DNA from 2 places in the Proteiniclasticum sp. genome. Region 2 is predicted to be linked to the other one. Evidence: a T-box and tRNA genes for the amino acid it is inferred to sense, from the RefSeq annotation. Region 2 holds a T-box; the other holds one or more tRNA genes.

Region 1 (16,238 bases), on a different contig from region 2:
ATCAAATCCGTATGATGCAGCCATTTTCTTCATTTCGCCTAGTGCAACGATCTGTTCATTTGTCTCTTCTCTTTTTCTGATCAGATCATCAAGCATTGGACCTGTCAGATTCTCAAGATCCTTCTTCTTCTCTTCAATCAGTCTGTCTATTCCATAAAGAGCGATTCTTCTATAGTCACCTATAATTCTTCCTCTTCCGTATGCATCAGGTAAACCTGTGATCAGACCGGTACTTCTTGCCGCTCTCATTTCCTTGTTATATGCATGGAAGACGCCTTCATTATGAGTCTTTCTGTACTTTGGAAAATCCTTCAGGATAGCATCTGAAGCTGTGAAATCGTAAGCTTCAAGTGACTGTTCCACCATTCTGAATCCACCGTATGGATTAATGATTCTCTTAAGAGGAGCATCTGTCTGAAGTCCAACGATTGATTCGTGGTCTCTGTCGATATAACCTGGCTTGAAATTGTTGATGCCTGCAATATTCTCTTCGTCTACACCAAGAACACCTTTTTTGATTTCTTCTACAATCAGTTCACTTGATTTTTTCCAGACTTTCAGCGTATCCTCTGTCGGTCCTTCAAGGAAAGAATCATCACCATCATATAAGGTATAATTTTTCTGAATAAAATCTCTAACATCTATTTCATTCTGCCAGTTTCCTTCTGTAAATCCCTGCCATTGAGTCTTCATTGTACTTCCTCCTAATAATTCTATAACACATAGGTTATTTTTTAATCATCTGTTTTTTACTACAATCGTATTATACAATACCTGATCACATTTGTTAATACCTAATCAATATAATTTTTTATTGCTAAAACCTGTTTTTGCAGTATTTACTATTGACTTTTAAGCTGTTCTATGTATCTATGACAAGCACCATGATAAATTAGCACATAATCAGAACAGAAAACCTATTTTTTCATTGAAATACGGATATCTGTACTATGTTATATTACAGTTTTACATAAAATTTATTTTCAATTAATAATAATTATTACAATGGTTCTTTCTTGTTTCATCTCCCCAGCGGATTTTCACTTCAATTTCGCTTCTCGTTTCAAAGTACTGCTATTCATTTTCTATGAGAATCATGCAACAAACAGATCCCATAATTTTTAGTACAGTATCGGAACTAGACTGGACAATTGTAGTTAAATATCGTAACAGACAGCTCATATTTATTACAGACTCTGATCGGCAATAAAAAATGCTCTCCCTTGCGGAGAGCATCCCTATGATTTGTTCGATTCAGCTATTAGATATCTCAATAATCTGCGTTTTCGAGATCCAGCACTCTTTAGCTATGCGCCTCTTCCCGTCTTTCTCATTCTTTCCTTTGCGAAGTGCACTTCTCAGTATATTTTCACCTAAGGAAACCATTCTTCTTCTGACCGGATGATCGATCTCTCTTACAGTAAATCCTACTCTTCTTGCCAGCTTATGAAGCAGCGTAACAGAGAGGAGAGCTTTGTACATGCTATACTCTTCTGTCTGCATAAGCACTCCAACCTGACTCAGTTCCTGCTTCAGCATGATGAACAGATTTCCGTACCCTGTATCCAGGTTCGCAAGATTTGTATTGATGATATGTATTTCAAAAATATGATCACCTTTATGGATGACTGTTCCATCTTCTATTGTCACAGTTTTACCTCTGTGCACTTTCGGAACAAGATATAAAAACTCAAGATCGCTTCCAGGAATTTTCTTCCATCCAAGAAGTTTCACCATATTCCTGTCATAAAAGGCGACGATACTGTTTAATGCGTTCATCTGATCACTCCTTAAGCTGTGGTCGTTTTTTCGCTATCCATCGGGATGACAAAACGGAATCCCTTTTTCTTCATCTGAGGTATCGCACTCTTAAGTGCATTGATTGTTCTCTGAGGGGCTTCCTTAGCCCCTCTTCCATCATGAAGCAGAACAATATCTCCAGGCTTTACTTTTTGCGTGAGAACTTTTTCGATATGTTCTTCATTACAGTATCTGCTCCAGTCTGAAGCGTGGATGGACCATAATATCGGTGCAAACTTATACTCTCTGATGAATTTACGCGAAACCACATTGACCAGCCCCCACGGAGGTCTGTAAAGATGTATTCTTACCCCCATGTTCTTCAGGATGTCGAGTGAATTGTGAAAATCATCTTTCATCGCTTTATACGATCTGAAAGGCGCTCCGATATGTTTATTAGCATGAAGACCGATTACATGACCTTCATCTACAATTCTTCTGATGATATCCGGATTCGCCTTCGCCTTTTCGCCTAAAACAAAAAAAGTCGCTTTGATTCTATGCTGTTTAAGTAGATCAAGAAGCTGAGGTGTGTATCTCGGGTCCGGACCGTCATCAAATGTAAATGCGATATCTTTGTCACCGGCAGGCATAAATCTCATCACGTTCTTTGAAAAAAAACGAAAATAAATATTCGGTACGATAGAATATATGATAAATAAATAGAATAAAATTGTATCCATATTTCACCTTTTCTCTTAAGTTCAGTATTTTGCTCTATTTAATATTATAGCCCTAAACTTCCGGTTTATCACCCAGGAATCAAAAAAGCGCAAAAAAATTAAGCAGCCATAGGCTGCTTAACTGCACAAATGTGCTGAAAGCTATTTGACCTAGTATTTGACCCCACACTCGCCTGCTGGAGCTTTTGCTACCCGGACTTAACCTCTCACTACTTACCCTCTCATTTCTGGCAGGACTTACTTCTAAGCCGCACCATGATTGTCAGCGCTTTGACTGACTTACGTGGATCCTTTTGCCTGCGACTGGCCTGGACTATCAGGGTTACCCCTGAGCAACTACAAACATAACTTTCATCTAATCATTATAGCTATGTTGTTTTGATTTATCAAGGCGTTTTTTAGAAATTAAACTCTGCGGTCAGGCAGCTTTTTTCAGAGTCTGGAAAATGTAAGGTACCTGCACTCCATATTAAGCTCCTCCAGAAGCTCTAAACACTGCAGTACAGTACTTCCGGTAGTATAGACATCATCAATGAGGACAACCCTTTTCCCTTTAAGCCCACTGAAATTTCCTTTTCGAAGTCTGATATTCTTCGCATTCACCTTGCGTTCTTCCCTGTCCAGAACTTTCTGTTCTTTACCCGCAGCGATAAAAAGAGCGACTACAGGAACACCCGTTTTTCCCGATAGCGCACAGGCCAGATACTTCCCGTGATCAAACCCAAGTCTTTTCCGTGATTCATCAGAGGATGGAGCAAATGTGATCAGATCAAAACCCTTCAGTTCATTTCCGCATCGTTCGAACAGGAGATCAGCCATGGCATCTCCTGCAGAAAAAATCATTTTTTTCTTGAAGTTTGCAACGAGGGCCTGCGCTTCTTCCTGGTGCCTGAATAATGACTGCCCCCTGTTCTGATGATCGAGACAACCTTCATCATAGATTTTCAGTGAATCTCTACAGGATGTACAGATACCCGGATGGACTCCTCTACATACAGGACACGTCACTTCAGGATAGAGAATCTTAAGAAACATGTTAAGCAGTCTACTCGAAGCCTTCATCCCACAGAACCTTATTGAAATGTCTTGCCAGATCTCTGGTCTTTTCCATATCTCGGGTTACACTCTGACACAGCATAATGACTTCACCATTGAGTTCGTCATAATAACCGCTTCTCAGACAGAAGAAAATCAGCTCACGGTAGCTGTACCTTGCAGAATCTGAACCATGGATAATGATTTCCAGATTGGATTCCACCTCCAGATAATCGTCCAGATCATCCGTAATGAAGATATGGGCTTTCGTTCCATCCATGCAGAGTTCCTTCATCTTCATTGTTCCGATCTCATCCACATCATAAATCGAACTTTCCAGAGACTCATCAATTTTCGAAAGAAATCTTGCCACTTTCTTCTTCACTTTTTTATTTGATGTCAGAAACAGCACCTTCTTCTTCTCGATCACAAACCAGAGCAGATACTCGTAAACAGAAGTCGGCACAAATTCATCAAGATTAAGCCTGGTTTCCAGAATCCGCGGTTCAGAAATAAAACCGCTTCTCCCTGCCATAGGCACTTCAATGACCTCCATGCCCATGAATACCGTTTCGAAGGAGTAAGCAATGACCTTTCTGCATTTCGGAAAGATAAATCCGATGAGCTGCTGCATTTCAGGCTTTTTATGAATCGGAAAAGAGTTCACATCATCATAGATGACAAGATCATACTCCCCTCTGACTCTAAGTGCCTGAAAATAATCACAGATGACCAACGCATCCATTTCATTGATTTCCATCTCCTGATGTACCGAAATGGACTCAAACCCAGCCTCCCTCATCACTCTTACAATCAGAACCTTTTCCTTGTCTTCCCCTGTAATGTAGAGCACACGACCGCCATCATAAAGAATCTTTTTCACCAGATCTTTGACCGGTTCAATGCCCATATAGGGAACAGTTTTCATATTGATCGCTTTATCCATTGAGGTATCATACCAGTTCATCAGCTGTTTTATCTTTTCTGTTTTCATAAATTCCCCCACCTATTTAACGAGACTTACAGATCACCTACATGCTCACATTATCCAGAACACTGAGGATTCTGTATTTCAGCGATGTATGTCTTTCGTAAGTTCTGGTATTTTTGATCATGTAGCTTAATGCTTTCTTGGAGCCGACAAGGACCAGCAGCTCCTTCGCACGGGTCACCCCGGTATAGATCAGATTACGGCTCATCAGAAGAGGCGGCCCCATAAACATGGGTATGATCACAACCTTGAATTCACTGCCCTGACTCTTATGAATTGTGACAGCATAAGCCATCTCCAGTTCATCCAGTTCAGAAGATTCAAATTCGACGATCTTATCTTCATCAAACAGAACAGATACGATGTTGTCCTCAGTATTGATTTCCGTCACATATCCGATATCTCCGTTGAATATACCCTGCCCTTCCGGCGGTTCTCCATGCGCTCTTTTTATTTTTTTCCATTTAATCATATAATTGTTTTTGGTCTGCATAACTTTATCACCGACCTGAAACTCAGTAAAGTCATACTTTTTGCGGTTGGGATTCAGAGCCATCTGAAGAACCTGGTTGAGATTATAAACACCAAGCTCTCCTTTGCGCATTGGTGTCAGGATCTGGAAGTCTCTGATTCTATCCCAGTTTTTATTGAATTTTGGCAGTCTCGAAGTAACCAGTTCAACGATCTTGCTCAGTGAATCCTCATTGCTGTCTCCGCTGATAAAGAAAAAATCACTTCCTTTATTATTGAGCTGAGGCATTTCACCGGTGTTGATCCTATGTGCGTTGGTTGTGATAAAGGATTCTTTTCCCTGTCTGTAGATGAACTGCAGCTTTACCACCTTGAAGGCTGTACTGTCGATAAGATCTTCCAGCACCCGCCCCGCACCGACAGAAGGGAGCTGATCCGCATCTCCCACAAGAATCAGTCTTGTATGAGGTTTGATCGCTTTCAACAGATTATTCATCAGCATGACATCAATCATGGAAGCTTCATCAATAATCACCACATCGCAGTTTAAAGTGTTATCCTCATCAAATAAAACCTCTTCATCCTCTGTGGATACACCAAGTTCAATCAGTCTATGTATCGTCTTGGATTCTCTGCCTGTAGCCTCAGACATTCTTTTTGCCGCTCTTCCTGTTGGTGCACCCATAAGAACTTTTTTCCCAGCCCGGTCAAAAATCTCAAGTATGCATTTGATGATTGTCGTTTTACCTGTGCCCGGCCCACCAGTAATGATTTCAATTCCATTGTTTACAGCCCCTACAATAGCTTCGATCTGTTTATCATGGAATTCAATCATATTCTCTTTTTCAAAATCTCTGATGTATTCTTCCACAGGGATTTTGAGATCATCCACTTCATTCAGCGCAAGCGTGAGCATCATTTTCGTGACCGAAACTTCAGCATAGAGATATGGAAGGGAAAAGATTCCCTCCACATCCCCGACGATCTCCATGGCAAGTTTGTTCGTCATCACACTGTGCATGATATTTTCTTCGATAAGCTCCTCAGGAACTTCAAGAGTCATTCTCCCCTTTTCCAGAAGAACGGGTCTAGGAATAAAAGTGCTCCCTTGAGCGCAGTACTCATTGACGATATGCCTGATTCCGCTCTGAATCCGGAAAGGTGAGTCAATTTCGATGCCCAGATTTCGAGCGATTCCATCAGCGGTCTTAAATCCGATGCTTGGAACCTCTTCCGAAAGCACATACGGATTCTCTCTGACTTTTGACACCGCTTCATTTCCGAATACCCTATAGATTTTCAGCGCCTGTTTCGGTGTAACACCGTAACTCTGAAGGAAGACCATGATATTCTTCACTTCACGGCCTTTGATGTATGAATCGTAGATGAGCTTGATTTTCTTCTCTCCTATCCCTTCAAGTTCCATCAGACGCTTAGTATCATTCTCGATGATACTGAAAATGTCACTGCCGAATTTATCGACGAGTTTTTTCGCGGTAATGGGCCCTATGCCTGATATGGTTCCAGAAGACAGATATTTCTCGATTCCTTTTAAAGAATTAGGCATAACCTCCTCATAGTTTTCGCATTTGAACTGTCTGCCGAAGGTTGCATGGGTTACCCAGTCTCCGTGCAGAATAAGTGTCTGGCCTACTGATATGAATGGAAATGTACCCAATGCGATATGAATATCCTTGTCATCTTCTATTCTGAAAATACAAAAGGCATTTTCTTCATTCTGAAATATGATGTCGCGTACAACACCTTCTAAATTTTCCATAACTACTCCCTGCATTCTTTCTTAACGTTAATCTCTAGTTATATGATAATCTAAAAGGCTTTGGGTTTCCACATTTCCTGACATGGTTTATTATATATACCTGCAAATAATCTATTCATTTTGATTAATTTATTTTTCCGATTTGCTGTATAATAGAAGAAGAAGAAATCTGCTCAGCAGACTGAAATAGTAAAGAGGTGCAAAAAATGATATTCAAAGATTTTAAAGTGATTTTTCCTGATCGTATTGAAGTGATGTCAGTACAGACAAGAGACGGAAAAATCATCAGTTTCAGTCCTGATTTTTCAGGAGATGAAGTTATAGAAGGTAACGGAAGATATCTTTCACCCGGTTTTGTCGACATCCATATCCATGGAGCGGGTAATCACGACACCATGGAGGCAAGCTTTGAAGCTCTGGAAGCCATATCAACAACCGTAGCAAAGCATGGGACAACAACCTTCCTACCCACAACAATGACCGTGGACGTAAGAGAAATCAGAAAGGCTGTGGAAGCGGCAAAAGAGGCAAAAGGTAAAGTAAGTGGAGCATCCATAGGCGGTGTACATCTGGAGGGACCCTTCATCAGTGAAGGGGCTATCGGTGCACAGAACCCCAACTTCGTCATCAGACCCACACTTGAATCTTTCAGAGAAATGGTGGGTGAAGATCTTGACCTCATCAAGAATATCACCATGGCGCCTGAAGTGGAAGGTGCACTTGAGCTCATTCCATTCCTGAGAAAAAATGATATCAACGTATCCATCGGCCATACTGTGGCTACCTATGAAGAGGCGATGAAAGGCATAAGAGCTGGATGTAATCATTCCACCCATCTGTTCAATGCCATGACTCCATTTACTCATAGACAGCCCGGAGTTGTCGGTGCAATATTTGACACAGATATTTCCACTGAGACCATATCCGACGGCATTCATGTCAGCTATCCCTCACTTCGTATCGCCTACAAAGCCAAATCCACGGATAAAGTGCTGCTGGTCACCGATGCCATGATGGCCTGCGGAATGCCCGACGGTATCTATTCACTCGGCGGACAGGATGTCATTTCCAAAGAAGGTGCGGCAAGACTCACTTCAGGCGCTCTGGCCGGTTCCATTCTGACCATGGACAAAGCAGTGAAGAATGTGTTTGAGCATACCGATATTCCTCTTCATGAAGTCATTAAGATGGCTTCATTAAACGGTGCTAAATTTATCGGCGCTGAAAAGACGAAAGGTAAGATTGCACTGAATTATGATGCTGATCTTCTTGTTCTTTCCGAAAACCTGGAAGTTCTCCATGTTTATATTGAAGGCAGACAGTTCATCTAGAAAAATATCTGAAAAGGACATCATTCCCGTGAATGGTGTCCTTTTATATATGCTGAAATCCGCATGTTTTCGATCAGACTTTGTTTAAATCATTATGAAGTTTTCTGTAAGTAATACTCCTGACATGATTTTGATACTAAAATGTAGCTAAGACATAATACAATCAGATAAAGAAATCCTTATTATACAAGGAGGTGAACAGAAAACATCATATAAGATGTTTTCTCGATCATGAAACTGACAGAAAGAATCAAAGAACAATTTTCAGGCCTTGGAGACAGCTTTCTCCGTTTCCCTGTAACAGCAATTTTATCATTTATTCTCATGGGACTGCTCATTACTCAAAACGAAAGAAATATTCAGGGTATCTACGAAACGGACACTCTACGAAGAATGGCTATGGTCACAGCCATCGGAATGCTCCTAAGCATTTCTCTGAAACATCTGGCTGAGAGATTCTGGCCGGATAAACCGGCACTGCTCATTACAGTGGTACCTGCCCTGGCCGTTATGGTGCTCTACTACATATTTTATACAGAAGAGATGAATATGGTAAGTACTGTACGTTTTGTGGGAACACTGCTCATCCTCATCATCGCCATATTCTATACACTGAGACTGAAGCTCACAGAAAATTATGAGCATTATGTCGTACGTGTTTTTAACGGACTGTTTATCACTATTCTCTATTCCGGTGTACTGTACTTCGGAATCTCGGCAATCATTTTCACCATCAACGCTCTGTTTGATGCCGATATAGACGGTAAGTGGTTCTTCTATTTCTTCCTTGTTGTCACCTTCATATTCGGCGCACTGATGTTCCTCTCGAAGCTCCCAAGAAAAGAAGAGAACCTTGATGAGCATCTCTATTCCAAAGCCCTCAAAGTTCTTCTGCTTTATATCGTCATTCCGCTGATCACCATTTATACCGGAATCCTTTATGTTTACTTCATCAAGATTCTTGTGACTCAGGAATGGCCACGCGGACTGGTTTCCAATCTGGTTCTCTGGTATTCAGTGGTTTCAGCCGCGGTAATCTTCTTCATTACACCAATACTCCATGAAAATCAGCTGGCAAGACTCTTTAGAACCTGGTTTCCAAGAATACTGCTTCCCATCCTTGCCATGATGTTTGTTTCCATCGCAAAGAGAATATACCAATATGGCGTGACAGAAAACCGCTATCTCGTGGTTCTTCTTGGCCTATGGGTACTCACTGCTATGCTGTACTTCATCATCAAGAAGAAGCTCAATAATATTTTCCTTCCAGTAAGTCTATCGATCCTTGCTGTGATATCCATATTTGGTCCCCTGTCCGCATTCAGTGTTTCTAACTTCAGTCAGAATCAGCGCTTCTCGACATTGCTCGAAAGAAACAATATGCTGGTGTCAGGCGAAGTCGTACCGGGAACCAATGTTTCAGAAGAAGACCGCAAGAATATCTCAAGTATCGTTTCTTATTTTGAGTCAAGAGACCTGGATAAAATCAGACATCTCGATTCAGGATATGCTTACTCGGATTTCAAGGACACCTTCGGATTCGAGCGTGAGGATCATTACGGTAACCCCAATATGGAATACATCAACCTGTTTACCGACCAGAATGAATCCGCATCAGAAGTATCAGGTTTTGATTACCTGTTTATGCTGAACAACTATACAGAATCTGTAACCTTCCAGGACATGAAAATAGAACTCACCGATATAACGAACCTTAAAATCACCCTTAAAGATGAGCTGATCCTTCAAGAAGAACTAAGTGATGATATTCTCGCAATCGTAGAGAAACATGAAGGACAGATGGAAAAAGGCATTCTCAATCCGGAAGATGCTGTTATCCTGCTGGAAAATGAGGAAATCAGTGTAAAAATCACACTACTGGAACTCTCCGCAAGAAGAGAGACCGGTGATGAACTGAATTTCGATCACCTCAGAATCAGCCTGCTGATCGACGTGAAGTAAGGTAACCTAAAGAACAGATAAATTTAAAAGTCCTGCAGCCAGAATTTGATATCTGGTTGCAGGACTTTTATGATTCTTAAATTTCTGATTCAGGTTTATCTATATACTAGCTGAGCAGCGCTCTGATCTCATCGACCTTATCAAGCTTTTCCCATGTCAGATCGAGATCATTTCTTCCAAAGTGTCCATATGCAGCAATCTGTCTGTAGATCGGTCTTCTCAGATCAAGGTCTCTTATGATAGCACCAGGTCTGAGGTCAAACACCTTATTGATGATTTCGATGATGCTCTCGTGTGAGATTTTCTCTGTTCCAAAAGTGAATACCTCAACCGAAATCGGTTTAGCCACACCAATAGCATAGGACAGCTGAACTTCCAGTTTATCGGCAACACCTGCTGCCACCAGATTCTTTGCAACCCATCTTGCAGCATATGCCGCTGAACGGTCAACCTTTGTCGGATCCTTTCCTGAGAAAGCACCGCCGCCGTGTCTGCCGTATCCGCCATAAGTATCGACAATAATCTTTCTTCCTGTAAGACCAGAGTCACCCTGCGGTCCACCAACAATGAACTGTCCAGTCGGATTCACGAATATCTTCGTCTCTTCATCCATGAGTTCTACAGGAATTACAGCCTTAATGACATTTTCGATGATGTCTCTTCTGATTTCTTCCTGTGTCACGATAGAACTGTGCTGTGTGGAGACGACGATGGTGTCCACTCTAACAGGCTTATCATCCTCATCATATTCAATGGTCACCTGAGTCTTGCCATCAGGTCTTAAGTATGGCAGAAGCTCATTTTTTCTGACTTCAGCAAGTCTTCTTGCCAGCTTATGCGCAAAATTCACAGGCATCGGCATATAATCTTCAGTTTCGTTTGTAGCAAAACCGAACATCATCCCCTGATCTCCTGCTCCTGTCTGCAGCATTGCATCATGGTCACCCTCACGGGTTTCAAGAGAAGCGTTAACTCCCTGAGCGATATCTGGTGACTGTTCATCAATAGAAGTCAGTACAGCGCATGTCTCGGCATCAAATCCGAACTTGGCACGAACATATCCGATTTCAGTGACCGTCTTTCTTACGATTTTAGGAATATCCACATAGCAGTCTGTAGTGATTTCCCCCATCACCATCACCATACCTGTTGTCACCGCTGTCTCACAGGCAACTCTCGCCTTAGGATCCTGTTCCAGTATGCTGTCCAGTATGGCATCTGAAATCTGGTCACAGATTTTATCCGGATGTCCTTCTGTTACTGATTCTGAAGTAAATAATCTTTTCATTTTCTCCTCCTTATTTTTACACAACAAAAAACCTCTTCACAATAAGAAGAGGTGTGTCAAAGTTCTACATCTCTCTTATCTCGCAGCGTAATGCTGCAGGAATTGGCACCACGTATTGCTACAGGTTGCCGGGTTTCACAGGGCCCTTTCCCTCCACCTCTCTTGATAAGAGTATTCAATTTTAATTCCATAAAAAAAGACATCAATTGTAACAATTGTGTCTTTGTGGTGGAGGAGAGTGGATTCGAACCACTGAAGCAACTTGCAACAGATTTACAGTCTGCCCCCTTTGGCCACTTGGGTACTCCTCCCTATTTGTGTACAACTGCTTTTTTATATTACAACAGTCTTAGGGTTTTGTCAATAACATTCGCTAAGGTATTTCATCGGAAAAAATGGTGGAGGAGAGTGGATTCGAACCACTGAAGCAACTTGCAACAGATTTACAGTCTGCCCCCTTTGGCCACTTGGGTACTCCTCCTGAAATGTGGAGCTGGTGAACGGAATCGAACCATCAACCTGCTGATTACAAATCAGCTGCTCTACCATTGAGCCACACCAGCAAATGAACTGACAAAGACTAGTATATAGCCTGGACGATGATATTTCAAGGGTTTTTCCAAAAAAATATTTCTGTTTTTTTATCACTGAGTGCATTTTCAGGAACAGAAAACGTTCCTGATTTTCCCTTTGAAAAAGATTGCCTATGAGACTCATGGATGATTGAAATTCACCTGTTACCGATTATCTGGAACAGATCCTGAAAAAATGCAGACTCCGAAATCAGTTTTCGCAGTCTGCACCATCATCATCTGATTATTTAGTTCCGAAAAGTCTATCTCCGGCATCTCCAAGTCCTGGAACGATGTAGCCGTGCTCATTCAGTTTTTCATCGATTGAAGCGATGAAAATATCCACATCCGGATGTGTTTCTGATAGAACCTTGATTCCTTCTGGAGCAGCAACAAGGCCGACAAACTTGATGGACTTCGCTCCTCTTTTCTTCAGCATATGGATCGCATCAACTGCAGATCCGCCAGTTGCAAGCATAGGATCAACTACGATTACGTCTCTTTCTTCGATGTCCTTTGGAAGTTTGCAGAAGTATTCTACAGGCTGTAGTGTGCTCTCATCTCTGTAAAGACCGATGTGTCCGACCTTGGCAGCAGGAACGAGCTTAAGCATACCATCAACCATACCGATACCCGCTCTTAAGATCGGAACGATGGCAAGCTTCTTTCCTGTGATTGTCTTGCAGTGGGCAATCGCAACTGGTGTTTCAATATCAATATCCTCCATCGGCAAGTCTCTGGTCACCTCATAAGCCATAAGTGTGGAAATTTCTTCTACCACCTCTCTGAACTCTTTGGACCCCGTGTTCTTGTCTCTGATGATCGCCAGTTTGTGCAGTACCAGCGGATGATTGATTTCTATTACTCTACCCATTATTTTTCCTCCTCAACTTCTATATATTTCTCTTCCAGTGATGTGATCTTATCGATTCTTGTCTGATGTCTTCCGCCTTCAAACTTCGTAGTCAAAAACGTATCAACGATGTCAAGAGCCAATGAAGGTCCGATTACCCTCTCGCCCATGGTCAGTATATTGGCATCATTGTGTTCTCTTGTCGCATGTGCACTGAATGTATCATGACAAAGGGCTGCACGGATTCCTCTGATCTTGTTTGCCGCAATCCCGATACCGATACCTGTTCCGCAGATAAGGATACCTAAATCCTGACTTTTATCTGCAATACTTAGTGCGACCTTTTCCGAGATATCCGGATAATCACAGGACTCTCGGGTATATGTACCGAAATCCCTGACCTCATATCCTTTCTTCTCGAGATGTTCCTTCACCGTTTCTTTCAGCGTGATGCCGCCATGGTCAGAACCAATTGCAATCTTCATGTTTACCTCCTGAACTTTTCAAAATCTTGTATACTCTGGATCAGTGTTCTGATTTCACTGAACGTTCTGATATATACTTCTTCTTCCATGCCGTAAGGGTCCATAACGTCCCCTGTTTCGCCGGCAAGCTCTTTAAGCGTAAATACCTTTTCCCCGCCGTATCGCCTTCTGATTTCCATTTTCTGTGCTTCTGTCATGGTGATGATATAATCCGCTTTCACCACATCACCATCAAGTATTTCCTCAGCTTCCCGATTTTCATTATAACCGTATTCCCGAAGCAGAATTTTCTTCGCTTCCGGAGATAGAATACTGCCTCTCTGAACATAAAGTCCTCGTGAAGACGCCTCTGCCTTGTGATAGGTTTCATTGAAAATCACTTCGGCCATAGGACTTCTGCATGTATTACCTGTGCATACAAACAACACTTTCATCTCTACACCTCAATTATATTGAATCCTGACGCCTTCTTCAGACGGTTCATGATCGCCTGTCCCACACCCTCCTCTGAAAGCCCTTCTGCAAGGATCAGATCCACATCTGAATCATCAAAGCTTCTGAGCCCTTCAAAAAGATTTCGCGCAAGCTCTTCCTGATTCTTCTCGCTGCCTAAAGAAATAAATCTGACATTTTCTCTATTATACAACTTCTCCCGCTCTATCGGTGAAAGAATTCCTACATGTTTTCCATCCCGGATATTCTTTTCCATTAGTTCGACGATCTTATCTGCCACATTTTTCTTACTCCCAGATATGATGGTCAATGGTGCTTCTGGTGCATAATGACGATACTTCATTCCAGGCGCCTTTGGGGTTTCCTTTTCGTCCGCTCTGGTCTTTGCCTCATCATAAACCACTTCATGATCAACCTCCCAAAGATCTTCATATGTGATGAATCCTGGCCTTAAAAGGCGGGGAGGATGAACGCTGTAGTCCACAATGGTGGATTCAAGACCCACAATGGAACTACCGTCACCTATAATCATATCCACTCTACCATCAAGATCTTCCACACACCTTTCAAAGTTTGTGGGACTCGGTTTTCCGGAAATATTGGCTGATGGTGCGGCAATAGGGTGTCCCAGTGCTTTTATGAGCATTCTCGCAACCTCATTCGATGGCATTCTGACACCCACCGTATCAAGTCCGGCGCTGGTTTCAAGAGGTACGAGATCTGTTTTCATAAGGATGATGGTCAAGGGTCCAGGCCAGAACCTGTCCATCAGCTCCTGAGCCTTCGACGGTACTGATCTGACATATTCTGAAAGATCAGCATCTGCAACATGGATGATGAGAGGATTATCCTGAGGCCTTCCCTTTGCTTCAAATATCTTTTTGACCGCATCCTTATTCAGTGCATCGGCACCAAGGCCGTATACTGTTTCTGTAGGAAATGCGACAACTCCCCCTCTACTCAGTATCTCTGCACCTTTATCCACTGCCGATCTGTCTGTTCCATTTTTGAAATTGACTTTGATTGTATCCATTTTCACCTCAAAAATGGGGACAGTAAAACTGTCCCCCTCATTAGTTATTTCTGTTACCCATGGCCTTCAATTTTTCAGCCTGGTCGTATCTGATAAGGGAATCAAACATTTCATCCATATCTCCATTAAGGAATGCTTCAAGTTTATAAAGCGTGAGATTGATCCTGTGGTCCGACACTCTTCCCTGAGGATAATTGTATGTTCTGATTCTCTCGGAACGGTCACCCGTACCTACCTGTGATTTTCTTTCGTCAGCTATGCCCTTGCTTCTTTCACTCTGCGCAATTTCATAAAGCCTTGCTCTTAATATCTTAAGCGCTTTTTCCTTGTTCTTCAGCTGTGATTTTTCATCCTGTACGGCAACGACAAGTCCCGATGGCAGATGAGTAACTCGAACAGCGGAGTCGGTAGTATTAACGGACTGTCCGCCATTACCTGATGAACGGTAAACGTCTACCCTGATTTCATTCATATTGATGACAACGTCAACATCATCCACTTCAGGCAGAACTGCAACTGTTGCTGTGGATGTATGTATTCTTCCTGAACTTTCAGTATCAGGAACTCTCTGTACTCTATGTACCCCTGACTCATACTTCATCAGGGAATAGACACCGTGCCCCTTAACCATAAACACGACTTCCTTGAATCCGCCGATGTCTGTTTCATTAAGGCTCATGATTTCCACTTTCCATCTTTTGCTTTCTGCATATTTTACATACATTCTATACAGGTTGTACGCAAAAAGTGCTGCCTCATCTCCGCCTGCGCCACCACGAATTTCAACAAAAACGTTCTTGTCGTCATTGGGATCCTTAGGAAGAAGCATGATCTGAAGTTCAGACTCGATGTTGTCAAGTCTTGCCTTGATGGTTCTCACATCTTCATTGATCATTTCTCTCATGTCCTGGTCGTCTTCAGACTGAAGCATCTCCATATTTGAGTCGAGCTCATCCTTTAAACCTTTGAATTCACGGTACTTCGTAACGATCGCTTCAAGATCGGAGTGCTCTTTTACAAGTTTCTGCCATGCTTCCTGATCCGCAATGACACTCGGGTCACTGATTCTCATGGTAAGCTCTTCATATTTACCTTCTACAAAACATAATCTTTCTAACATTAATCTCTCTCCTTAATTCTAAATGATATGAAAAAATAACGTCAGGAAGCTAAGTCTCTGGAATGAGTTCTCCGGAAACTACCCGATGATGACCCGAAAGGTCATTTATGGTTATGACATTTTTAAATCCATTTTCTTTTAACATATTTTCCACCTCTTGACTCTGGTCATAACCGATCTCAAAAATCAGTATGCCATGATCCGTCAGATGCTGCCTTGCCTGCATTGCTATGGTTTTATAGAAATCCAGTCCTCGTATTCCTCCATAAAGAGCAAGATGAGGCTCATAGTCTTTCACAGAAACCGATAAAGTCTCCATATCCTCCTGACTGATATAGGGAGGATTACTGATGATGAGATCATACTGATCATCAATCTTCT
Region 2 (16,238 bases):
CTCCGCATATTTCTCGGACAGCTTTCTGAACTTATTCTCCTGCAGAGTTCTGATGGTTGCAAGGACCAGGATCTTACCGTCTTCGGTATGGTCTATGGCCACCTTTAAGGCAGGTTCTATGCCGATGACGGGAATATGGCTGTATTTTTCCCTGATTTCTTCAATGGCCGCGCTGGTTGCCGTATTGCAGGCGACTACAATGGCCTTGCAGTCGAAAGAGAGAAGAAAATCCATCGCATCAAAGGACATCTTTCTGATGATCTCTACGTCTTTATCCCCATAGGGTGCGTGGACGGAGTCTCCGAAATAGATGAAGTCCTCATATGGCAGGAGCTCTACCGCTTTTTTCAGTACACTGATGCCGCCGACACCAGAGTCAAAAAATCCTATGGGTTGTCTTTTTGCCATTATGGTTTCCTCCGATTGATTTCTCATGCGTATTTGTCTACACCCTATTTTAGCAAATCGAATGGTTAAGTACAATTATCGTCAAGGAGGAAACTTGAGCTGAATGTAATGCCGCATTGCAGTTATCGGTTATAAAAGCGTGATTCTCAGATGCTTTCTTTTTCCGACGGTCACAACGAAGCTTCCACTTTCAGGGATTTCTAATTCTTCCACGATCTTCTTTCCGTCTACGGAAATGCCGTTCTGCGCAAGAAGTCTTCTGTAGTCATTAAGACTCGATAACAGGCCGTGTTCCTTAAGAATATGCCCAAGGCTGAAATTCTCCCTCTTTGACTCTGCTTCAGGAAGATCATCGGGAAGCTTATCCTGTGAATAAACCTTGATGAAGGTTTCTTTTGCGGCCTGTGCATTCTCCTTATCATGGTAGATTGCTGTAATTTCTTCTGCCAGTCTCATTTTGATCTCTTTGGGATTCTCAAGCTTCATTCTTTCTTCAAGCCTTTCGATTTCATCGGGAAGAAGATCGGTCACAAGGCTGAAGTATTTGATGATGAGATCATCCGGTAGAGTCATTACCTTGCTGAACATGGTTTCGGGATCTTCATGGATGCCTACATAATTGCCGAGACTCTTGCTCATCTTGTTTACACCATCCAGGCCTTCAAGAAGGGGCATCATGATCACCGTCTGAGGCGAAAGACCTTTCGATTTCTGTAGGGTTCTGCCCATGAGGAGATTGAAGGTCTGGTCTGTACCACCAAGCTCCACATCGGCATTTATGGCGATGGAATCGTAGGCCTGCATGAGGGGATAAAGGAATTCATGGATGCCTATGGGAAGCTGGGACTCATATCTCTTCCTGAAATCCTCTCTTTCGAGCATACGTGCAACGGTTGTCGTTTTGGTCAGATCGATGATATCGTGAAGCCCGAGTTTTTCAAGCCATGTGCTGTTGAAATGAACAACCGTCTTCTTTTCGTCCAGAATTTCAAAAATCTGATCGGTATAGGTTCTGGCGTTGATCGCCACCTGCTCCTTTGACAGCTGGACTCTGGAGACAGATTTCCCTGTGGGGTCTCCGATCATACCGGTGAAATCTCCGATGATGATATGAACTTCATGACCCAGGTCCTGAAATGCCTTCAGTTTTCGAAGGACGACCGTATGACCGAGATGGATGTCCGGTGCACTGGGATCAAGTCCCAGTTTCACACGCAGAATCTTCCCGCTTTCAAGTTTTTCTTCCAGGTCCTTTTCTCCGATAATTTCTTTCGATCCATTACGGATCATTCTCATAATGTCACTGATTTCCATAATTTTTCCCTCTCTTCCATAATTTCTGACAACAAAAAAGCCTTCATCCTGTAAAGGATGAAAGCTAAGCTTCATGGTACCACCTTAATTTATCTCCCATGTCACCATGGGAAAACTTATCGGGTACATTCATACCCTAGCACGATATCGGGTGCAGTCTACCGGAACAGCCTACTCTGCAAAAAACTGCATTTTGGTGCTCAGCTCGGAGATGTATTCATCTTAGGCTGCCTGTTTCCTCACACCAACCGGAAACTCTCTTAAGGCTCACCAGAGACTACTCGTTCTCGTCATCGCTTTTTTTGATTTAAGCACTATTCTATACATACATTTCGGTTAAGTCAATGCCCTTATTTAGAACATTCCCTCATACTTTTCAACCGAGCTTGCCAGCATATATCCGCATACGATGAGATACAGAGGGGTAAAGGCTGGGCTTTTCAGGAAGAATTCGAATACTCCGTTGGGTGCGAAATTATTTCCGGGTTCAAAGAGTGCAAGGATGCCTATGGTGATGAAGATGGTCAGTCCTGCAAGACCCAGTGCAAGCTTCAGCTGGCTGATCTTTACCCTCAGTCTGCTGGTGAGGTACTGACTCAGATCGTTTCCGCCAAGGACAATCCCGAAGAGGGAGAAAACAATCACCGTTACGATGAGAATATAGACACTGTAATAATTTCCGCTGCCGTTACCTGTGCCAAGACCCAGGAACAGTTCTCCGATGACAGCCAGGGCAATAAGGCTTAAAAATTTTAGTATTGCTTTAAACTGCAGATTCATAAATAGTGCGTCGGCAATAGACGCCATTCCCCCTTTTTCATGATATCTAAATAATTTTATACATTTAGCAATATTATAACGTATTGCAATTGTTTTTGTTAGTAGGGTATAGAAATAAACTGAAGCTCATACGTGACTGAACGATCCTGTACCGATGAAGCAGAGGAGTAATCTGATTCAATAAAAAAAACCCCTTTTATGGGGTTATGAAATATTAGAAAGGCTCAAAGAACCTGCGCTGATTCTTGATGGCCTGCTGGTGTGATTATGGGAAGATAATCTCACCCGGGTAGTGATGATGCACTACGAACTACTGTTCTGATTTCAGTATAATACAAACACTCGTTCTAGTCAACAGTAATTTAATTTTTCATTTAGGGAGAAGTATTGGTATAATGTAGAAGAAAATATTAAATGACAAGGAGCGTAATCAAATGAATCCAATAGTAACCATAAAGCTTGAAACAGGAAAAGAAATCAAAATCGAACTGTATCCTGAAATCGCACCAAACACCGTTGCGAATTTCGTCTCACTGGTCAAGAAGGGATTTTACAATGGACTGAAGTTCCATCGTGTCATTCCAGGCTTCATGATCCAGGGCGGATGCCCTCAGGGAATCGGAATCGGCGGACCAGGACACCACATCAAGGGTGAATTCAGCGGAAACGGCTTCAAGAATGATCTTAAGCACACCAAGGGTGTCATCTCCATGGCGAGAAGCCAGCACAATGATTCTGCAGGAAGCCAGTTCTTCCTCATGGTCGCAGATTCACCACATCTAGATGGACAGTATGCGGCATTCGGTCAGGTGACTGAAGGAATAGAGAATGCCATGGAAATCGTAAGAGTGGACAGAGACTACAGAGATATGCCAAGGGTAGACCAGATCATGTCTGAGGTCACTGTTGAGCATGCTGAAGAAATCGGGGAACCAGAAGTCATCAAGTAAATGTCAGTGTGTGTTAAATATCAGTTTTCAGGAGAGAAAAATGACAGATAACAGAAAAATACTGGTCTACGGACTCAGTGAAGAAGAAAAGGAAAGACTTGCAGGTGAAGGCCTTAATCTTCACCAGATCCATAACGGAAATGCCGGAGGAACTCTGGCGGAGCTCATAGAGAGCAAGGAGATCCCTCATATAGGTGAACCCCTTGGTGTCGTCAAGATCATGATCTTCTGCGGCTATGAGACCAATGACGAACTCAAGGAAATCATAACGAAGATCAGGAAAGAGCATGTCTTCGGTTCAATCATGGCTGTGATCACGAAAACGAATCTGAACTGGAAGTTTGACTATATGATTGAACATCTGCTGGAAGAAAGAGAAGAGAACAAGCAGATCGAAATGGAAAGAAGAGCGAAATTAGCAGAAAATCTGGGGTGAGAAAATGGCTAGAGTAGGAGACGAGCTTAAAAAGTCAAGGCAGGAATCTGGCATGACTTTGAAGCAGGTCGCAAAAAAACTCGGTGTATCGGAAAGCTTTGTAAGTGAAGTCGAGCAGGGCAGAAGAGTCATCAATGAAGATCTGATCAAGAGATTTTCAAAGGTGTTCGATAAGAAGATTACAACCATCGGTCTAGGCTCGCTTGAAGAATCAGCGGCCCAGTCCGAATCTTTCGAGAGAACCAAGGAGTTCATCAAGAAGGAAGTCTATGTGGCACCGAAAACACCGGTTAATGATTTATGGAATCAGGCATTCGGTGAGAATATCAAAAACGTGCCCATCTATGACTATGAAATGAAAAACCCTGTGGCACACAAAAGCCATGTGGTGGAAAACAAGAAGATAGACGGGCATCCCATGGATAAAGTAGCGATGCTGAAAGTGGAGAATGATGACCTTAAAGGATATCGTATCCATAAAGGCGATCTTGTTACCGGAGTGGAAGCCAAGGATATTCAGGGTACGCAGATTATGCTCATCTCCTATAAGGGGAAGAACATCCTCCGAAAGGTGAGAAATCTCAATAACGGAAATGTTGAGCTTCTGAACTTTAACGAGAGTCAGAGATCCGAAATTGTACCGATCAAGGAAATCAGGACAGTGCTGAAGCTATACAAAGTTGAAGTCAGTTTGTAGAGACACCATATTTAATATAGAAAGCTATACGAAAAATGACCCTTTCCATTCTGGAGAGGGTCATTAGTATTTCATGGGTTAACCTGCTGCAATATAATTAGGTCTAAAGTTTAGAAGTATCATTCTAAAATACATTCTGCGTAGATTCAAGATGCTTCGCTTTAAAGCTTTTACCTTAACCTTTCTTCCTCGAAGATCACATTGCCAGAACCATCATAAGCAACGATTCCCCAGAACTCAAATTCACTTTCCCAGGTAATAAGAAACATATCCTCGTAGAATTCCCGCTGGGTGAGTACCGTTCCATCTCTTAAATGGACCTCCACCTTATCGATGTTTGGGTCATTAAGGATCCCGAACGCTCTGGCATTAGGCTGACTGTATTGAGACGCATAGAAAAGCGGCTTATCATAATTTATCTCTAAGCCTGTGACATCTCCACCGAAATGCCAGAAGAATCTGTTGGATTTTTTAATGATACTGCAAGAAATCCATCGATCATATTTCCCGAGAAAATATTTCCCACCGGTAAAATCTTCCACATGGACAACAGTGGATGGACCATAATGAATACTTCTTTCAGATGCCCGGTAAGCAGCTGTAGGATCTAAATAGATTGCTTTGGAATATATAACCAGAAACAAAACCGAAAGAATTAGAATATTTCTCATAAGTTTCTTTTTTCTATTCATGAGCTGCACCTGCCTTCAATGGAACCTCCACCTTGTAGTATCTATTGTAAAAATCATACTCAATAATCAGTTTCTTCGAATATTTAGGAAAGTTGTGCACTGTCCAGAGTCCTCTTGAAAATGATGAAAATCCAGAGCCAAAGAAATAATCCTTGCCTGTTTCATCCATAATCGTTCCAATATTCCCCAAGCTCCATCCCATTCTATTAAAACTGGTATCTATCTGTCTGTAAATAATGTTCATATCACCATTTTTCTCATAGATGACCTCATCAAATTTAATTACCCGATCATCGATTTTTACTTTTTCATCCACATCTATCCGGTAGAGGATATCTTCTTCAGGGATAGTCCTTGCCGGGTTTCTATCCAGAATAATCATGCCGAGCGGCATTATAAAAGCAAAAACAAAATAAATCACAATAATTCCGACTAGTGTATTGGTTATATAATATAACCAACCGAGTAGTGGGCTATGTTCCTTATTCAATGCCTTTCCGATTTCTACAGGATCTCCGAAGTTTGTAATTGTCAGCTCTTCCGCCTCTTTCTCTGCATAACCTTCAGAGATATAGTCTTCTTTGCGCTCTTCAAGATGCACCGTCAGTTCTTTCTCAATGGATTCATGATCAAAGAAGAATTTTACCTGGGCGATAATCTCCTTCAGATACTCGTCCCTATCTTGCCAGCTCATACTGTCCACCAAATACAACCTTTTCCACAGACTGAGTAAACACTTCCCACTGCTCTTTCTCAAGAGTCAGCTGCTTTTTTCCTTTCACCGTTATCTGGTAGTACTTCCTTTCTCTTCCTGCATCACCTTTGGAAAGGTACGACTTCAGCCAGCCCATATTCTCCAGTTTATGGAGTACGGGATACAGTGTGCCTTCCTTGAACTGGAATGAGCTGTCAGAGCGGCGCTCCAGCTCCTTGATGATCTCATATCCATACATGTCCTGATCTGAGAGAAGTGATAGAAGCAATAGTCCTGTTGTACCACCCAAGAGATTCTTATCGAAATTCATGTTCATCCTCCTTATCTTTATACCTAGACCTTCTATGGTTAGAATACCTAGACCTTCTATGGTTAGAATACCTTGAACTTCTAGGTATGTCAAGATAAGAAATCTGAGCATAACAAGTGTAGCAGACATCAGTTTTCAGGCAAAAACGGAACTCAGATTCAGAAGAGCTGAGATTCAGTTTTGAAAGTCATCAACAAGGATCAGGAAAACCTGTGGACAAGTCTTCCGTTTTTCTGCTGGTCATTCTCATTGAATATCACGATGTATCCCTTTAGACAGAATATTTAGAGGGTGTTTATCCACAGAATGTGGATAACTTATCCGTTTCTATGGATAACTATTGTTAATTACGGACTTATACACATATACTTAATACTAGAGCTACTACTTTCATACCGGAAAGGACTTAAGATACATCATGCTGATTGTGAATTGTTCACTTAAAGTTATATATTACTTAATGAATTATTCCAATTAGAGCAATACCATTATACTATAATCAGATTATTAAAGAATTTTGAACAGATTGGACAAAGAACTACAGATGAAAGGAATGAGGTAAAAAATGAAAAAGAAATTAGCGATATTGATGATTTCCGTACTTGCCATGACCATGCTTGCAGCCTGCGGAGGAGAAACCTCCACAGATGAGATAAAGAATCAGGGTGATCCTATATCACTGGGGTCCTTCGTGGATACAGAAGGCGGAATTCTGGGGAATATGCTCCTGCTTGCTCTTGAGGACAAAGGCTACGAAATCGATGATAAAGTGCAGTTCGGCACACCGGATGTGCATCGTAATGCACTCCTTCAGGGCGAACTTGACCTGGGAATTGACTATACCGGTAACGGACAGTTCTATTCAGAGGGAATAGAAGAGGATACCTGGAGAGACAAAGACGCAGGCTATGAAGCCATAAAGACCTTTGATGAGGAGACCAACGGACTCATCTGGATGAAACCTGCCGATGCCAACAACACAGAAGCTCTTGCCGTGAAAAGAGAATTTGCTGAAGCAAACAATCTTTCCACTATGGAAGATCTGGCCGCATACATCAATGATGGCGGAGAAGTGAAGCTCATCACCTCACAGCTTTTTGCCGAAAAAGAAGCTGGGCTTCTTGGTATGGAAAAAGCCTATGGATTCAAGCTTGAACCGGATCAGATGATTCAGCTTCCTCATGGAAATACAGCTGAAACGCTGAAAGCCCTGGCCAATGGAACAGACGGGGTAAACGTCGCTCTAGCCTACGCAACAGACGGTTCCCTTGTGGATCTTGATCTTGTGATTCTAGAAGACAGCATGTCCATTCCACCGGTTTACGAACCATCAGCCATAGTCAGAAAAGAAGTGCTCGACAAGTATCCTGAAATTCAGGAGATCGTAGAGAAAGTATTCGGTCTGCTCAACAAGGAAAATCTTCAGCAGATGAACAAGGAAGTCATCGTTGACGGACTTTCACCACGAGACGTGGCGGAAACTTTCCTGAAGGACAATGGAATTCTGGAATAACAGAGATACACCAGACACCAGCTTAGAGCATTTAGATGTAAATTTTAGCCGACGAAAGAGGTAATATTTTTGAAACGCGCGATTGATAAGCCTCAGATGTTTTATTCCATTGTGGCATTTCTGGCCTTGGCATTTCTGAAGATTGTCGAGGTCAAGCCAAACAGGATAGCAGGTGGAGAGAAGTACACAGCCTATGCACTGATCGGGTTTCCCGTTCTCATCCTTCTTGGAGGATTTGTTGCCATGGCTGTGGTGTCTCTGTCTCCATCAAGAAGAAAAAGCCTCATGTCCATAATCTGTGGGGCTCTTCTTTTTGTCCTCCTGATGTTTCTCATGGGGAGAAAAGCTGAGGCGCTCTCAGAAGGCAGCCCGGCAATCCGAGTCAGTCTGTCCATGGGTTTCTATATCGTTCTTGTCATGCTCTATCTTCTTTTTGGTCATGCGATCAAAGGGAAGGACCGAACAAGCAGGATCATCAAGATGATTGCAGCTCTAGTCATCACTGCAGTGATTGTGATGATCTACATGGGCAGCTTTGACACCTTCTCCATTATGAAAGAATATCAGATCAAGAGAAACCAGTTCATCGGAAGCGTAAGAACGCATCTCTTCCTCTCTCTTGGTTCTGTTCTGGCGGGTGCACTGATCGCCATCCCTCTTGGGTATCTTGCCTACAGAAAGAAAAATCTTGAACGTGCCGTCATGGTGCCGCTCAGCATCGTTGAAACCATACCCAGTCTATCACTATTTGGTATCCTTCTGGTCCCCCTGGCGGGTCTTGGAAGGATCGGTTTCTTCAGGTCCCTGGGCATCAGCGGTATCGGATGGGCACCTGCCTTTGTCGCACTGACGCTTTATACACTTCTTCCCATCGGAAGAAACACTTTAGTCGGATTCATTTCGGTGAGCAGAGACGTCATCGAAGCTGCCATGGGCATGGGTATGAACAAAAGCCAGATCTTCAGAAAAATCGAGTTTCCCCTGGCACTTCCCATCATCATCACAGGAGTGAGAATCGCTCTGGTCCAGACCATCGGCGGAGCAGTTCTAGCTGGCCTTGTTGGTGGAGGCGGCCTTGGCACATTTGTATTCCTTGGACTTGGAGAAGGATCTCCGGATCTTGTCCTACTCGGTGTCATCCCCATAATATTCCTGACCCTCACTATGGATGGAATATTGAAAAGTGTCATTCAGCGTATAGGGAGGAGAAAATAATGATCAGGCTTATAGATGTATATAAAGACTATGAAGGATATGAAGCGGTGAAAGGGATATCCATTGAAGTCAAGGAGGGCGAACTCTATGTACTTCTTGGTCCTTCCGGATGCGGAAAATCCACAACCTTGAGACTCATCAACCGTATGGTCGAACGCTCCTCCGGGGATATCTTTGTTGAAGGCGAGCATGTGGATTCCATTCAGGTGGAAACTTTAAGAAAGAAGATGGGCTATGTCATTCAGAGCACGGGACTTTTCCCTCATATGGATGTGGCTGCCAATATCGCTACGGTACCTCATCTTCTGAAATGGGATGAAAAAAGAATCAGAGAAAGAAACAGGGAAATGCTTGAGCTTGTGGGGCTTGAGCCTGAGGTGTATCTCAAAAAACTGCCACGGGAACTCTCTGGAGGAGAAGCCCAGAGAGTCGGTGTTGCAAGAGCGCTTGCCGCAGACCCGCATATCCTTCTTATGGATGAGCCCTTCGGAGCGGTTGATCCCATCAGCAGACTGAGGCTCCAGAAGGAATTCAAGGAGATCCAGAAGAAACTGAAAAAGACGGTGATCTTTGTGACCCATGATGTGGAGGAAGCTCTTCTTCTTGGGGATAGAATCTGTATCATGAGAGACGGGATTGTTGTTCAGGAGGGGACACCGGAGCAGGTCATCCTGAAACCCGAAGATCAGTTTGTTGAAGACTTCTTCGGAAAAGAAGGCGCTTTGAGTCTTCTTGCAAGATTCAAGGCAAGGGAGTACAAAGAAGAGCTGAAAGTTCAAGGTGAACCTCTTGCAGATGATGCATCCCTGAAAGAAGCCCTCTCTGAGATGATCCTCCGAGGGGAAGACAGAGTAGCTCTTAACTCAGGCAGCATCTCACTTGCGGCCATCATGAAACTGATCAGAGGTGAACACACATGAAGAAGAATCTCTCATTTATCCCCATCATCATCCTGATCCTTCTGCTTGGCGCGATGCTCATCTATTCAAAAGGGTTTGAGCGCATTCTGGGCAGCATGTTTACCTCGAAATTCCCTGAAGGCTCAAGAACTCCGCTGCATGTACTCTTTATGCAGCATATGGAAATGGTGGTCATCTCCAGTGTCATGGCGATTGTATTCGGGATCACGCTTGGCCTGTTTCTCACCACGAGCTTCGGCGAAGAGTTCAAACCCTCACTGCTTAAGCTCGTCAATCTCGGTCAGACCTTTCCTTCTGCAGCGCTTCTTGCGCTGGTGGTGCCCATTGTGGGCTATGGCATCAAAGGTGCGCTCATTGCGCTGTTCATCTATGCACTCATGCCTATTGTCTATAACGTGGTTGTGGGCATAGAGGAAGTACCGGTTTCTGTCGTGGAAGCGGCTCGGGGAATGGGTATGAGTGAGTGGGAGACCTACAGAAAGGTCAAGATTCCACTGGCCATGAATGCCATATTGGGCGGAATCAGAACCTCTACAGTGATCAACATCAGTGCCGCGACACTGGCTGCCGCAGCTGGAGCTGGAGGCCTTGGCGTCCTTGTTGTGAATGGGGTGAGAACCTTCGATATGGTGCTTATCCTTATGGGGTCAATCCCCGTTACAGTTCTCGCGGTGATCGTTGAGCTGATTCTTGAACAGGTTCAGAAAAAGCTTGTCTATACCGGCAGCTGAACAGATATAAACTGCAGGCATACAGAAATGATCATTCAGGAAAGCTTATAGAATATCACGTGATATAATGAATTATCTAAATGGAAGAAAGGTGGAAAAATTATGAGATGGAGCTTAAATGAGCTGTACCAGTCATTTGAATCAGAAGAATTTGTGAAGGATTCCGGAAAGATTCTGGAACTGATCGGAGAAGTCAACAGTTTTGCGGAGAAGGAGCTTAAAGAGCCTGATCACGCAAAGGAGAAGATAGAAAAATACCTTGAATACGACATGACGCTGTCAAAACTCATCTCCAGAGTGCTGGGTTATTCAAGTCTCACCATGTCTGTAGATGCAAGAAATGAAAAAGCGAGAGAAAACTATTCAAGAATAGCCATGAAATTGTCCGACCTGACCAAAGCTGAGGTCATGTTCAACCGGTTCATCGACAGGACGGAGAATCTCGAAGAAATCATAGAGACAAGCGAGCTTCTCAAGGAGCATGAATATATTCTGCTTGAGACCAAGAGAAATGCAGAGTATCTTCTGAGTGATGAAGAAGAAATCCTCATCTCAAGGATGTCCAATACAGGATCCAAAGCCTGGACGGATCTCCAGAACATTCTCACCTCAACACTTCTTGTGGATATCGAGATGGATGGTGAAATGAGAAAGCTTCCTCTTCCCGCAGTGAGAAACCTTGCCTATGACAAGGATCCATCTGTAAGAAAGAAGGCTTTTGAAGCGGAAATTGCCGCATATAGCCAGGTGGAAGAATCCTCAGCGGCAGCGCTGAACGGCATCAAGGGTGAAGTGCTTACTGTAACAGAACTTCGTGGATTCAAAAATCCTCTGGAAGAAACCCTTGTACAGTCCCGTATGGAGAAAGAGACACTGGATGCAATGTTCACAGCCATTAAGGAAACGCTCCCCATGTTCAGAAAATACCTGAGAAGAAAAGCGGAACTTCTGGGTCATGAAAACGGACTTCCGTTCTATGATCTTTTTGCCCCTATGGGTGAGTCACAGCTGAGCTTCTCCTATAAAGAGGCCATGGACTTCGTGGTGAAGAATTTCAGCACCTTCAGTACAAGACTTGGCGATTATGCCCGCGGAGCCTATGAGAAGAACTGGATGGATGTCGAGCCAAGAGACGGCAAGAGAGGCGGGGCTTTCTGCTCAAATCTTCATGTCATCGGTGAGTCAAGAATCATGTCCAATTTTGATGGAAGTTTCAGCAACATGACTACTCTAGCCCATGAACTGGGACATGGGTATCATGGATTCAATCTGAAAGATGAGTCCATCCTGAACAGCAGCTATCCGATGCCTATTGCGGAAACGGCGTCGATTTTCTGTGAAACCATCGTCGTGAACGCTGCCCTTAAGGATATGGATGAAAAAGAAGCGGTTACGATCCTTGAGCAGTCCATCTCCGATGCCTGCCAGGTCATCGTGGATATTTATTCCCGTTATCTCTTTGAAACCAGACTCTTTGAAACACGGGCAGATCATCCGCTTTCTGTGAAAGAGCTGAAAAGCTATATGCTGGATGCCCAGAAGGAAGCCTATGGTGACGGTCTTGACAGTGATATGCTTCATCCCTATATGTGGCTGAACAAGACCCATTACTACTCTGCAGGAAGAAATTTCTATAACTTCCCGTATGCCTTCGGACTTCTGTTCTCCAAAGGCCTCTATGCCATCTACCTGAAAAGAGGAGAGGAGTTTGTCCCTGAGTATGACGAGCTTCTTGCTGTTACAGGTAAGAGAAGCATAAAGGAAGTTGCAGAGAGAATGAACATCGATGTGACAAAACCTGACTTCTTCAGAGACTCTCTCTCCATCATCGAAAAAGATATTGAGAAGTTTCTTGAACTGACAAAGAAATAGATAAACTTCAAAAAGAAGCAGCTGATGAATGAATAGCAGCCTCTTTCTTTCGTGGACATCTGGATTACGTCAAGGACCACTTAGAAAGAGGCTGTTTTAAGAAAAAGCTCTATTCCTTTAACCGTGAGGCTAAAGGAATAGAGCTTTCTGATTTTGAAGCTGTAAAAAGGGTCAGCTTAAGCGGAATAGTTTCTGCACGCTTCACTGCAAGTTCTGCAGGATTCTGCGCAGGCTTTGCAGTGCTCATGGTCATGCTTCTCGCACTCTTCTGCACAAAGATCACAGATTTTTGCACACACTGCCACCAGGTCTTTTGTGACCTTGCCGCTTAATGTAAGCTGAGCGGAAACGAAACCGCAGACATCTGCGCATTCCCGATCAAGCCTTATGCACTCTGCCATCATCTTCACATCGTCTTCTTTGAGACAGGCATCAAAGCAGTGATTGCATGATATCATGCATTCCTGCAGGGTAGTCATAAGTTTCTTATCCATGATTTTCCTCCTCATATAAATATGTTCTGCCGTTACATGACCAATATAGGGAAAAAATGTGGCACACCTGTGGATAATGTGTTAGGAAAGGGAAAATAATCAAATGGGAAGACCAGTGCCTCTTAAGATAATCTTCTCTGAAGAAACACTGATCTGTTGGATTGATGTCTAATTTACTGGAGTAACCGTTATGCCGCTGGACCTCGGTTCTTGAGGATGAATCCCAGAAGAAGGGTTTTGAGTTCCTCCGGTTTCTCGAATATGGACACATGGCCGCATTCAGGAAGGATGACATATTCCGAATTTCTGATCTTATGATGGATAAGCAGAGACTGCTTCGGTCTTTTGAGGATGTCCTCCTCACCGCAGATGACAAGGGTTTTCACACGGATATCCTCAAGGATATCGGTCATATTCACATCGTTTATAAAGGTATCGTAGAGAATGATCTGTCCATCCAGATATTCCTGGCCCACATGTTTGGTGGCTTTTGCTCTTGCTTCAAGAAACTCCGCGTTTTCTCTCATAAATTTCTCTCCGTAAATGGAGGGTGCAAGAATATTGAAGAACTTTTCACCGTCACCTTCCTGAGCAGCCTTCTTCCATGAGGAAATGAAATATTTCATCACCGGGTCAAGCTCGCTTGTGGAATCGATGATGGTCATGGTCCTCATGGTGCTGCCATAAAGAGAGGCAAACTTCATGGCCACCTCACCGCCGTAGGATGTGCCGATGAAATGTGCGTTTTCGATTCTAAGCTCTTCAAGAAGCATTTTAAGCTCGTCTGCATGTTCCTGAAAGGTATAGGGACCATCCGGTTTATCCGATTTCAGCTGTCCTTTGAAGTCATGAAGAAGGACTCTGAAACCCAGGTCTTCAAAGGGCTTTGAAAGTGCATACCAGCTGTTTGTACTGGCCATAACACCATTAAGAAATACTATGGTTTCCTCTGCGTTCTGATTACCCCGGATTTCATAGAAGATTTTTGTTCCATTAATATCAAAAAAGACATAAAAATAACCCCCCAATTACTAAATGATATAACATCATTATAAATTAGAGGGTACTGATTCAAAAGTATATAAAAATGGATTCTACTTGTACAGAATGCCCATTTCATCCATGAGATGATAAAGGAACTTCGCTGCACCGTCCTCATCATTGGAAGGAGCGATATAGTCCGCTATGCTCTTCACGTTTTCAACAGCATTGCCCATTGCGCCTTTTATTCCCGCAATCTTGATCATGGACAGATCGTTATAGTTATCTCCGATGACCGCCACATCTTCAAGATCCACCTGGAGATGCGTACAAAGCTGCTTGAGTGCAATACCTTTTGAGGTTTGGCTGCTGGTCATCTCGAAATTGTATTTCCAGGAACTGAAGGTTCTGATTCTTTTATCCATAGTGAAATACTCCATGGATTTCTGGATTTTGTTGAGGTACGCACTGATGGATGATACGCTGTTTCCGCTTTCAATGCTCATGAGCAGATCCTCCATGGTGGGAACAACCTTAAGATTGCCCTGGGAGAGAACAAGACCCAGCACATCTTTTTCCAGTTCTTCTTTTTTCAGGGTATCCGATGCGCCTACATCTTCAAGTTCTTTGTAAAGAAGATCAAGTCCGCCCTGAGTGATGTAGGTATACTCGTCATCCGCAACTTCAAACTCCAGATTCTGCTGCTTGAGATAGGTGATGATTTCACGTACCTGATCCTTTGGGATGGACGTGGAGTGCATTTTTCTTCCGTTGGCATGATAGACACTGGCACCGTTACTGGATATGATATATGGCTTTACGGGAAGCTCGGCGATGATCCCTAGAATATCATTATATGATCTTCCTGTGGCGATGCACACGGGCATACCTGTGTTCATGGCAGTTCTGATTGCATTCATACTGAAAGGGGTGAGCTGATGATCAGAATTTAATAAAGTTCCATCCAGATCTGTTACAAAAAGTTTCATATGAACCCTCCAAATTGCGATTTCTCTTTCATCCAAAGTATATCATACGATACCGTTTTCAGGTTCACACTATTTTAGGCAGCTGCAGATATCAGTCTGCAGCTGCCTATACAGCAGTTTATTTTATGACATAGGGAATCTGAAAATGGCTTTCACACCGCTGTCAAGGGACAGCTTCTCGTCTGATACCACATAGACCTTGGCTTTCTGTTTTATGGCCATGAGCGCCAGATCATTAAGCATATCGCCGGATCCGTTTTCATCCAGCAGTTTTTCATTGTCCGGATCGATATGTCCGGGAACCGTCTTGTTCAGATTGACGAGCAGAGTGTCGATCCTCATGTCTCTTGCCGCTCTTGCAATCTCGCTGATATCTTCTGATGCCAGTTCTCTTGATTGTGACAGTTCATATCTGTCTACGGCCTTTTCGAGATTTTCATTGAATCTCGGCTCCATAATCTTCCAGGCCAGATCTCTCAGTTCTTTTTCATCCAGGGATTGAGGATCCTTGCTGATTCCTTCCTTCATCAGGTAATCGTTATGACTGATCTGGGCAAACTCCGACTGTTTTTCAGGAAGAGTTGCGAGAATCAGCGGAACTTCAGTTCTCTTTGAATGGTTGTCCGTGATATATCTGTCCACCCATCTGAAGTATTTCTCCATGTCCACTGCTTCCTCGTCTCTTGTGGAGCCGGCAACACCGAATCTTGTTGCGCCGCCTTGTGAACCCATACCCACGGAAGAACCCTGCATATGGTTTTCTTCATAGAAGTATCCGACGACGTCCTTTAGGGATTTGTATTCATCCTCAGGAATCGTAACTTCTCTTAGCGCATACCTGTTGCCCTCATAAAGCTTGAATCCATCCTTGAACAGCGCCAGAATCTGGAAACTGTCATCCGTCTGATAAGCGTTGAGCAGAGGCTTGATGTAGAAAGTGCTGGAGACCTCACAGTATTCCATGACCTCTCTCTGAAGTTTATATACGACAACTTCATCCTCCGATGCAAGGATACCAAGTCCATCCAGCTGATAGGACCAGAAAGTTTTATCGTCTAGCATTTCTCTTAAATTTTCCAGGATCTTTTCAGTGGCTTTTCCGGCATAGTCTGATATCAGAGTATGTTCTACCTGCCTGAGAAGGTTCTTAAACCGGATACTGTTGTTCTTTGTTTCAGTAGCTATCCTGCTTGTCGGCATGTAGATGGAGACTAGAGGCGG

Evidence for each region. A T-box is a leader RNA that pairs with one kind of tRNA and senses whether it is charged. The one in region 2 lies ahead of tyrS (tyrosine--tRNA ligase), so its partner is inferred to be a tRNA-Tyr.
Region 1: it encodes a tRNA-Tyr, which carries the amino acid that the T-box ahead of tyrS (tyrosine--tRNA ligase) is inferred to sense. The anticodon was not compared.

The regions. Positions count from the first base shown of each region.
Region 1 is NZ_DAMBTF010000006.1:79,591-95,828, forward strand. Features, by position in the region: gene pflB (formate C-acetyltransferase) at 1-693, opposite strand, end outside; gene RTX25_RS04885 (YkoP family protein) at 1,255-1,779, opposite strand; gene RTX25_RS04890 (polysaccharide deacetylase family protein) at 1,791-2,393, opposite strand; gene RTX25_RS04895 (phosphoribosyltransferase family protein) at 2,916-3,545, opposite strand; gene RTX25_RS04900 (hypothetical protein) at 3,529-4,512, opposite strand; gene RTX25_RS04905 (ATP-dependent RecD-like DNA helicase) at 4,550-6,760, opposite strand; gene nagA (N-acetylglucosamine-6-phosphate deacetylase) at 6,967-8,091, shown strand; gene RTX25_RS04915 (DUF4153 domain-containing protein) at 8,323-10,053, shown strand; gene metK (methionine adenosyltransferase) at 10,160-11,341, opposite strand; SAM riboswitch class I at 11,414-11,513, opposite strand; tRNA gene RTX25_RS04925 (tRNA-Tyr) at 11,568-11,652, opposite strand; tRNA gene RTX25_RS04930 (tRNA-Tyr) at 11,738-11,822, opposite strand; tRNA gene RTX25_RS04935 (tRNA-Thr) at 11,830-11,904, opposite strand; gene upp (uracil phosphoribosyltransferase) at 12,158-12,787, opposite strand; gene rpiB (ribose 5-phosphate isomerase B) at 12,787-13,251, opposite strand; gene RTX25_RS04950 (low molecular weight protein arginine phosphatase) at 13,254-13,685, opposite strand; gene RTX25_RS04955 (L-threonylcarbamoyladenylate synthase) at 13,688-14,737, opposite strand; gene prfA (peptide chain release factor 1) at 14,778-15,857, opposite strand; gene prmC (peptide chain release factor N(5)-glutamine methyltransferase) at 15,907-16,238, opposite strand, start outside.
Region 2 is NZ_DAMBTF010000002.1:173,274-189,511, reverse strand. Features, by position in the region: gene murI (glutamate racemase) at 1-408, opposite strand, end outside; gene tyrS (tyrosine--tRNA ligase) at 538-1,797, opposite strand; T-box leader at 1,773-2,025, opposite strand; gene RTX25_RS01945 (hypothetical protein) at 2,077-2,529, opposite strand; gene RTX25_RS01940 (peptidylprolyl isomerase) at 2,937-3,452, shown strand; gene RTX25_RS01935 (DUF3783 domain-containing protein) at 3,493-3,888, shown strand; gene RTX25_RS01930 (helix-turn-helix domain-containing protein) at 3,893-4,585, shown strand; gene RTX25_RS01925 (hypothetical protein) at 4,756-5,277, opposite strand; gene RTX25_RS01920 (permease prefix domain 1-containing protein) at 5,270-5,971, opposite strand; gene RTX25_RS01915 (helix-turn-helix transcriptional regulator) at 5,955-6,302, opposite strand; gene RTX25_RS01910 (glycine betaine ABC transporter substrate-binding protein) at 6,868-7,815, shown strand; gene RTX25_RS01905 (ABC transporter permease) at 7,885-9,030, shown strand; gene RTX25_RS01900 (ABC transporter ATP-binding protein) at 9,030-9,950, shown strand; gene RTX25_RS01895 (ABC transporter permease) at 9,947-10,681, shown strand; gene RTX25_RS01890 (M3 family oligoendopeptidase) at 10,784-12,553, shown strand; gene RTX25_RS01885 (four-helix bundle copper-binding protein) at 12,730-13,047, opposite strand; gene RTX25_RS01880 (alpha/beta hydrolase) at 13,236-14,075, opposite strand; gene RTX25_RS01875 (HAD family hydrolase) at 14,142-15,017, opposite strand; gene RTX25_RS01870 (hypothetical protein) at 15,141-16,238, opposite strand, start outside.